2 linked regions of the Xanthocytophaga agilis genome follow. The protein of the gene in region 1 interacts with the protein of each later gene in a pairwise test. Links are inferred from orthologs where the notes say so. Each region holds a gene or a part of one and is shown on either strand. Other genes may lie near its edges.

Evidence for each region. Proteins that work in one complex are often made in the same cells at the same time.
Region 2: the proteins of dnaE (region 1) and QNI22_RS01290 interact in binary tests that used the Escherichia coli proteins (3 or more experiments, as listed by UniProt). The link is inferred for Xanthocytophaga agilis from one-to-one orthologs.

What each region holds. Positions count from the first base shown.
Region 1 is NZ_JASJOU010000013.1:103,586-108,352, forward strand. The notes cover bases 294-4,397. They hold dnaE (DNA polymerase III subunit alpha), read left to right. Parts: upstream 294-615; coding sequence 616-4,197; downstream 4,198-4,397. Other genes in these bases: QNI22_RS29255 (hypothetical protein), read right to left, coding at 294-436; QNI22_RS29265 (nitroreductase family protein), read right to left, coding at 4,318-4,397. In the rest of the region: more of QNI22_RS29255, read right to left, coding at 41-293; more of QNI22_RS29265, read right to left, coding at 4,398-4,767. UniProt on the Escherichia coli protein: DNA polymerase III is a complex, multichain enzyme responsible for most of the replicative synthesis in bacteria. This DNA polymerase also exhibits 3' to 5' exonuclease activity. The alpha chain is the DNA polymerase catalytic subunit.
Region 2 is NZ_JASJOU010000001.1:342,526-346,004, forward strand. What follows is about bases 523-3,338. They hold QNI22_RS01290 (pyridoxal phosphate-dependent aminotransferase), read right to left. Parts: upstream 2,603-3,338; coding sequence 1,442-2,602; downstream 523-1,441. Other genes in these bases: QNI22_RS01285 (hypothetical protein), read right to left, coding at 779-1,315; QNI22_RS01295 (hypothetical protein), read right to left, coding at 2,890-3,338. Outside these bases: QNI22_RS01280 (leucine-rich repeat domain-containing protein), read left to right, coding at 1-406; more of QNI22_RS01295, read right to left, coding at 3,339-3,402. UniProt on the Escherichia coli protein: Shows aminotransferase activity with methionine and histidine as substrates, and to a lesser extent also with phenylalanine.

The sequences.
Region 1 (4,767 bases):
AAGTTAAATAGTTAAAGGTCTCTTTTCTGGTAAAAGGATTTTATCTTCCGGAAACAGTTCCTCTCTGGCGATTAGTCTGTAGATTAATTTCTATTCGCGGAATAGAGACTCCAGGCCTGCTGGCAGCATATAAAAAGTTCAGATAACTTTGCCGAACTCTGTAAAGAACTACTACCATATCCCATACTCTATAGCGGTTTACATAGGGCTTGTGTCTGGAATGTGTAAACAACCAGATTCTCTCCTTCTTATCTACCTGGATTTTAGCTACGCGACAATCTTTATACAAAACATAAGGTTCCCGAATAGCATACCCCCGCGACGAAAGTGCACGCCTTACAAAAGGCATCGATACCTTTCTGCGGCAAATGATAGCCCATAGAGTTCTAAAAAAGCCTCCAACGGCCCCTATCTGAATATTGTAATCGCTACTCATGATCCCACCTCCTTTTATATCACTTAACCAACATTAAATATAATTTAACTACTCAATTATACGAAAATGCAACTTCATAATCAAGATGTTTTGTTAAGAAAAAAGATACTATTTTTGAGTATCTTTCCGTTGTATCGGATAGTTCGATTGCCTGGATTTTTATTTGTCTTTAAATTACTATGCCTATATTCAGTCACTTACATTGCCATACTCAGTTTTCGCTGCTTGATGGTGCAGCAGATATATCTAAACTGATGAAAAAAGCTAAGGCAGATGGAATGCCCGCTGTTGCGCTTACAGATCATGGAAATATGTTTGGGGCATTCAAGTTTGTAGCAGAAGCCTCAAAAAATGATATTAAGCCCATTGTAGGATGCGAGTTCTATCTGGTCGAGAACCGACATAAAAAGGAATTCTCCAAAGAAGATAAAGACGTTCGGAACCATCAATTGCTGTTAGCTAAAAACCAGGAAGGCTATAAGAACCTTGCCAAGTTATGTTCACTGGGTTATATGGAGGGCCTTTATAGCAAATGGCCTCGTATTGATAAAGAGATATTGTTGAAATACCATACAGGATTAATTGCAACTACCTGTTGTATCGGTGCAGAAGTGCCACAGGCTATTCTGCATCAAAGCGAAGAAATTGCAGAGCAAAAATTCAAATGGTGGCTGGATTTGTTTGGCGAAGATTATTATGTAGAACTGCAACGCCATAAACTAGATGACCAGGAAAAGGTAAATGCAGTATTGCTTCGCTTTGCAGCGAAATACAATGTAAAAGTAATTGCGTCCAATGACTCTCATTATGTGAATCAGGATGATGCCAATGCACACGACATTTTGCTTTGTGTAAACACAGGAGAATTACAAAGTAAACCTGTTTGGAAAGGAGATGGTTTTGGAGGGAAAGACTATCGGTTTGGCTTTCCAAACAATGAGTTTTACTTTAAAAATACGGCAGAGATGAGCGATTTGTTCAAAGATCTGCCACAGGCAATTGACAATACAAATGAGATTGTAGACAAAGTAGATACACTTAAACTCAAGAAGGATATTCTTCTTCCTAACTTCCCTATTCCTCCAGGGTTTACAGATGGGGATGATTATTTGCACCATCTAACCTATGAAGGGGCAAAACGCCGTTACAATGGATTACCATTGGATGCAGTTGTAAAACCAGACGAAAATCTTCCGTTGCCACAAGAAGTAGTAGAACGACTTGATTTTGAACTACATACAATCAGAACAATGGGGTTTGCCGGATACTTTCTGATTGTATCCGATTTCATCAAGGCTGGTAGGGAACTAGGTGTAATGATTGGACCTGGCCGGGGTTCAGCCGCAGGTTCAGCTGTAGCCTACTGTATTGGGATTACGAATCTGGACCCCGTGAAATATCAATTGCTGTTTGAACGGTTTCTGAATCCTGACAGAAAGTCAATGCCTGATATTGATACGGACTTTGATGATGCAGGCAGGCAGAAAGTTATTGATTATGTAGTTGAAAAATATGGACGCAATCAGGTAGCCCAGATTATTACGTATGGTACAATGGCAACTAAATCAGCCATTAAAGACGTTGCCCGAGTAATGGAGTATCCATTAATGGACACCAATATTCTTACCAAATTAATTCCAGATAAACCAACCTACGGAATTAATTTTCAAAAGCTTATACATATGCCGTTGGAAGATCTGGCGGATATTGTCACTCCGGATGAACTGGAAAATGTAAAAAAGGTGAGGCAGCTATATAATGGAAAAGATCTGGCGGCAACAGTACTGAGAGAAGCTGAGAAACTAGAAGGAACGGTACGAAATACAGGTATACATGCAGCAGGTATTATTATCGCGCCAGACGATTTAACAAACATTTTACCAGTATCAACAGCAAAAGATTCAGATCTGTTGGTCACTCAGTTTGATGGAAAAGTAATTGAAGATGCAGGTGTAATCAAAATGGATTTTCTGGGATTGCGAAACCTGACAATTATTCGTGATTGCCTGAATCTGATCAAACGGAATCACGGAGTGGAGATTGAGATAGATAATATCCCATTGGATGATGCACCTACCTATGAACTGTTCCAGCGAGGTGAAACCAACGCTGTATTCCAGTTCGAATCGGATGGTATGAAAAAATACATGAAAGATCTGAAACCTGACCGGTTTGATGATCTGATTGCAATGAACGCCTTGTATCGTCCGGGTCCGATTGCCTATATTCCAAACTATGTAAACAGGAAGCATGGTCGTGAAGAGGTGACTTATGACTTGCCTGAAATGGAGGAGTTTCTGAAAGATACCTATGGAATTACAGTATATCAGGAACAGGTAATGTTGCTTTCCCAGAAACTGGCTGGCTTTACCAAAGGAGATGCCGACGTTCTTCGGAAAGCAATGGGTAAGAAAGACAGGAAAACGCTGGACAAACTGAAACCTCAGTTTATTAACAATGCCAAAGCAAAAGGACTTTCAGAGAAAAAGCTGGAAAAGATATGGACTGACTGGGAAGCCTTTGCATCCTATGCTTTTAATAAGTCCCACTCTACCTGTTATGCATTTGTTGCTTATCAAACCGCCTATCTGAAAACTCACTATGCAGCAGAATATATGGCGGCTGTAATGACTTCCTGTCTAGGTAATATTGAAAAGATAACGTTCTTCATGGAAGAATGTAAACGGGCGGGAATTCCCGTACTTGGACCAGATGTAAATGAAAGTAGTATTGTATTTGACGTAAATAAAGCAGGCCAGATACGTTTCGGATTGGGCGCTATCAAAGGGGCCGGAGAAGCGGCTGTAGGTGATCTGATAAATGAACGGGAAACCAATGGCCCCTACAAAGACATCTTTGATCTGACCAAACGGGTAAACTTACGAACAGTCAATAAAAAAACATTTGAAAGTCTTGCCTATGGTGGCGCATTTGACAGTTTTGGCCTACACAGAGCACAGTACTTTGCTGATAATGGAGGTACACTGATTGAAAAAGCAATCAAATACGGTAACCAGGCACAGTCTGAAAAAGGAAAAATTCAGCAAAGCTTGTTTGGGGGAGCAAATGGCGGCGGAGAATTACCCCCTCCCCGTGTAATGCCTTGTGAGCAGTGGACTGAAATTGAGCGGTTAAAACACGAAAAAGAGGTAGTAGGCTTCTATATCTCAGGACACCCGCTGGATCAGTACCGGATTGAGATGTCACAGTTTGCCATCACTCCTATTGATCAGGTTGAGAACTTTAAAAACCGGGAAATCAACATTGCCGGTATCATCACCAAAACCGGAACCCGTATTTCCAAAAGTGGTAATCCTTTCACAATATTCACGCTGGAAGACTATAACGCTTCATTGGAAATTGCACTATTTGGCGAGAATCACGTAAAATTTGCGAACTACCTGCAGGAAGGTGGCTTCATATTTATTAAGGGTAAATATGAGCCTCGTTTCTTTAACTCAACAGATCAATTTGAGTTTAAGCCACAACAAATGCAATTGTTAAGTGAAATGCGCCAAAAGTTATGTAAGGGCGTTCAACTTAGTTTGGATCTGACTACCATCAATACAACTGTAATTAACAAACTGGCAGATCTGGCCAAAAACTATCCGGGCGACTGTGAACTGCGTATTTCTCTTTCTGACTCCCGTGAGAAGATGCAGGTAGAAGGAAAATCCCGACTATATCGCATCAATCCAAGCAATGAGTTAATAAAAGAAATTGAAGAGATGGATGGAGTTGTGTATAAGCTAGTATGGTAAAGCAGCTCATATCTGTCTCTATCCTATAAAATTAGCTTAAAACAGACTTAAAATAAAAAGCGTCTAAAAGCAGTGCTTCACAAAACTTTTAGACGCCTCTTTTTTCTTCAAAGAAAATTATTACTTCAGTTCTGTAATAAAGTTCTCTTTGCTCTTTCTGATTTTTTTCTGACTCACCAGAAAATCTTTTTCTGCATCCCGATATCCCAGTGGAAGAAGAGCTACACTGCGTAATCCTTTTTCCTTTAGCTTCAAAAATTCATCCAGAGCTTTGGCATCAAATCCTTCCATAGGAGTGGCATCTACTTTTTCTAATGCCGCGGCCGCTATAGCAAGACCTAATCCAATATATGCTTGTCTAGCAGCATGCTGAAAATTCTCTTCAGCCGGACGAGCAGGATATATACGTAACAACATATTACGATACGCCTCAAATCTCTCATTTACAGTTCCACGCTCAGCATTGGTACGATCAAAAAATTCGTTGATACGATCTTCGGTATAATTGTCCCATGCAGCAAATACCAATAGATGAGAACCACTTACGATTTGTGGCTGACCATTGGCAAT
Region 2 (3,479 bases), on another replicon or contig:
TAACAATAATCAAAACTTCTACCGGCAATTTCATTATATCGTTAAACGTTGTTTTGTAGCAGGTGGCGATCCTGCCCGACTGGCTTATCAGGCACAACTGGAAGGTACTACACTCAATGTCTTGTTTTCAGATGACAGCTTCTTTGGCAAATTTAAACTGCCTGTTGAAATTCTGGAGTTTAAGCAGATTGAAAAAATCATCTGTGCACAGAGTGTGATAAATGAGGTGGCAACAAATCAGAAAACACTGAAGAAAATGAAAAATCTGAAAGAGCTAACTCTGTTTCATTTTACTGGCAATAGTAGTAACTACTCAGATGTGGCGTATCTTAAAAAGCTAGAGGAAGATGTGGTTTTGCTCAAACAAAACTTTCCACATGTACAGATAACCCTACAGACTTATTAATAAAAGTATACTGACAGAGGGATAGATAACAAGTCTGGAATTTTATCTCATGCGCATAGTTCTATGGAATTTTTTGTTTTGACCTGAACTATGCGCATAATATTTTTTGCGGTGAATTCTGATCAAACACCACTCATGCGGTGAATTAAACGCATTGACAGTTTTGCGGTTTATTGATGGCAAAAACTTTTTTGATTCGGATGACTTGAATCTCCTCTTCTAATTGTCTTGTGCTTATAACTATGCACAAGTCTTCTTCATGCTACTAACTATGCGCAATAAATCTACTATCAAAGAAAAAAGCTGGCTTACCATCTACAAAATGCTGTCAATATAAAGCCAAATACCTCTGAAAAGCCACTTACTGCCCTCTTACCACTCGAAATCCTGTATCTCTACTGTGGTAGGATTACGCTTGATAACCCTGATTTTTTGATTGAATACATCAATTCTCCATTCTGTATCTTTTCCGAATTCAGTGATTAGGCGTTTTCCCTCTCCATTTTTCCGGAAACTCCATAATTTGTTAATTTCTTTGGTCTTATTAAACTGACAAACCAATAGTCTATCCAAAGTTTCACGTTGATCTATGGATGAGTTGTTCTGTATCTTACTGCTACTATAATTAAACTCAATTCGTTTTCCCTCCTCCACATACGACGATTCAAACAGGAAATGGGTAATTTCTTCTTCCTCATGTACTGTGTCAAATAAATACCTGGTTTTGCCGGTGTTGATTTCGTAGACAGCAATATTACTCAATAAGGAGCGGTCATATTCCTCCTCTTTTTTGCCGCCCATTAAGCCTTTGCTTTTTTTGAGAGGGTTAAGTGAGAAATAAAAAATATTAAGTTTTCGATCGTATTCTTCTATACTGCGAAAATCGGTATATCCCATTTTAAAACTCATGATTTTTGTACAAGTAGCTAGTTGATTTTTGACAAACTAAACAGTTTTCCTGTTACTAGGCATATTGCCTGGTTATAAACCTTTATTGATAATAGCCTTATCAATAAAGGTGTTTCTATTTTGAATTTATATCTTCATCAATCGTTCTACTGCCCGTTCCAGTGTTTCTTCTTTCTTGGCGTAGCAAAAGCGTAAGAGTTTGTTATCAGTTTTGTTATTATAAAAAACAGATAGAGGAATAGTGGCTACGCCAATTTCTTTGGTCAGACGAATGGCATAATCGGTGTCAGACTCATCCGTAATATGTCCGTATGATGCCAATACAAAGTAACTGCCTCGGCTAGGCAGTAAAGAGAAGCGGGTTTGTTGCATCAGGTTCACAAAGAAATCCCGTTTCTGCTGATAGAATTGAGGCAAAGACTCATAGGGCTCTGGATTCCTGAGGTATTCGGCCAGAGCAATCTGAAGAGGGGTGAAGGACGAAAACGTCAGGTACTGGTGCACTTTCCGAAACTCGGTTGACAGTTCGCGAGGGGCTATACAATAGCCTAACTTCCATCCGGTAACATGATAGGTCTTGCCGAAAGAAGAGATTACAAAGCTTCGTTCCCGTAATTCTGCATGTCGTAACACACTCTGATGTTGTTGCCCATCAAAGATAATATGCTCATATACTTCATCACTGATCAGATAAATGTTCCTATCTCTCAACAGAATTGCCAGGAATTGCAAATCCTTTTGTGTCAGTGTGGTGCCGGTTGGGTTGTGTGGTGTATTGATAATAATGGCTCGGGTACGGCTGGTAATGGCATTTTGCAGTTGGGAAAAGTTGATTGAAAAATCATCGGATGACAAGGACACAAATACCGGAATCCCTCCGTTAAGTTCAATAGCAGGTACATAACTGTCGTAGCAAGGCTCCAATACAATCACTTCATCGCCCGGACTGACAATGGCACTGATAGCAGCATACAAGGCTTCTGTACCTCCGGAAGTAACTGTAATTTCGGTATCAGGATTAGGAGCATACCCATACATACGTTCTGTTTTGATGGCAATTTGTTCCCGTAACTCAATGGTACCCGGCATAGGAGCATATTGATTGTATCCATCCTGCATTGCTTTGGTTACTAGCTGAATAATATCCTGAGAAGCGTTAAAGTCCGGAAAGCCTTGACCCAGGTTAATGGCCTTATGCTCCTGAGCCAGTTTGGACATAACAGTAAAGATGGTGGTGCCTACATTGGGTAGTTTGGAAGAGAGTATGTTGGATTGTGTATGGTTCATCAGAAATGAAAAGTTAGTACACAAAAATAATGGTATTTAGCAGATTGTATATAGGCTTATGTTTTCTATAATTGAATAAGTGGAACGCATCAAATGACCTTCTTTTTATAGATTTGGTAAAAGCTTTCATCTTTGCCTCCTGTAAGTACAAGAATCCATAAAAAGCAATATACTTCAACATTCCTCTATATTTCTCCCGAAGGTGTAAAAGTTGTTTTTTAATCTCACTCCATTCTGTTTTAAGTTTTTTATATATTTTCACAAGTTTTAGTAATGTGGGGATAGTTTTACCGTTTTGTAAACTTATCAATCCAGTATTTTGCTCTCGCAGTATCCAGTAATCCATGAGGTTCTGGGTAATTTTCCTCAAGAATACTGATAACAGTATTTCCACAGGGATCAGTTTTTATTCCAGGATACTTTTTTTCTAATGAATCTAATCGTTCTCGATTGATCTGCTTTAATTTTTCAGTAGGTAGAGAATCTGTTCTAACATAAAATAATGGATCTATATAATTATTGATAAGCACCAGTTTTACATCCACTAATTCATTCACATTTTTGGAATAAATATCTTCTTCTTGGGCTAAAATTAATTTTTGAGGGATTTCTTTAAAAAAGAGAACCTTTCGTCTAGTAACGCCATTTCTAGGTAAATGATATGAATAATAACATATCAGGTAAGAATATGAGTTTTTTTTATTAGAGTGTTGCCAGAATTCATTGACGAGTAGCTGCGCCTCAAATGAATCCTTGGATTTTCTAACGGTAGAGTCCAGATTCAATTCATCCACAGACATAAAATGTAGACTTTTGCGAGAAGAGTCTGTTTCTGCAATGATTTTATCCAGACTATTGGAGGAAGTACAAGATGAGA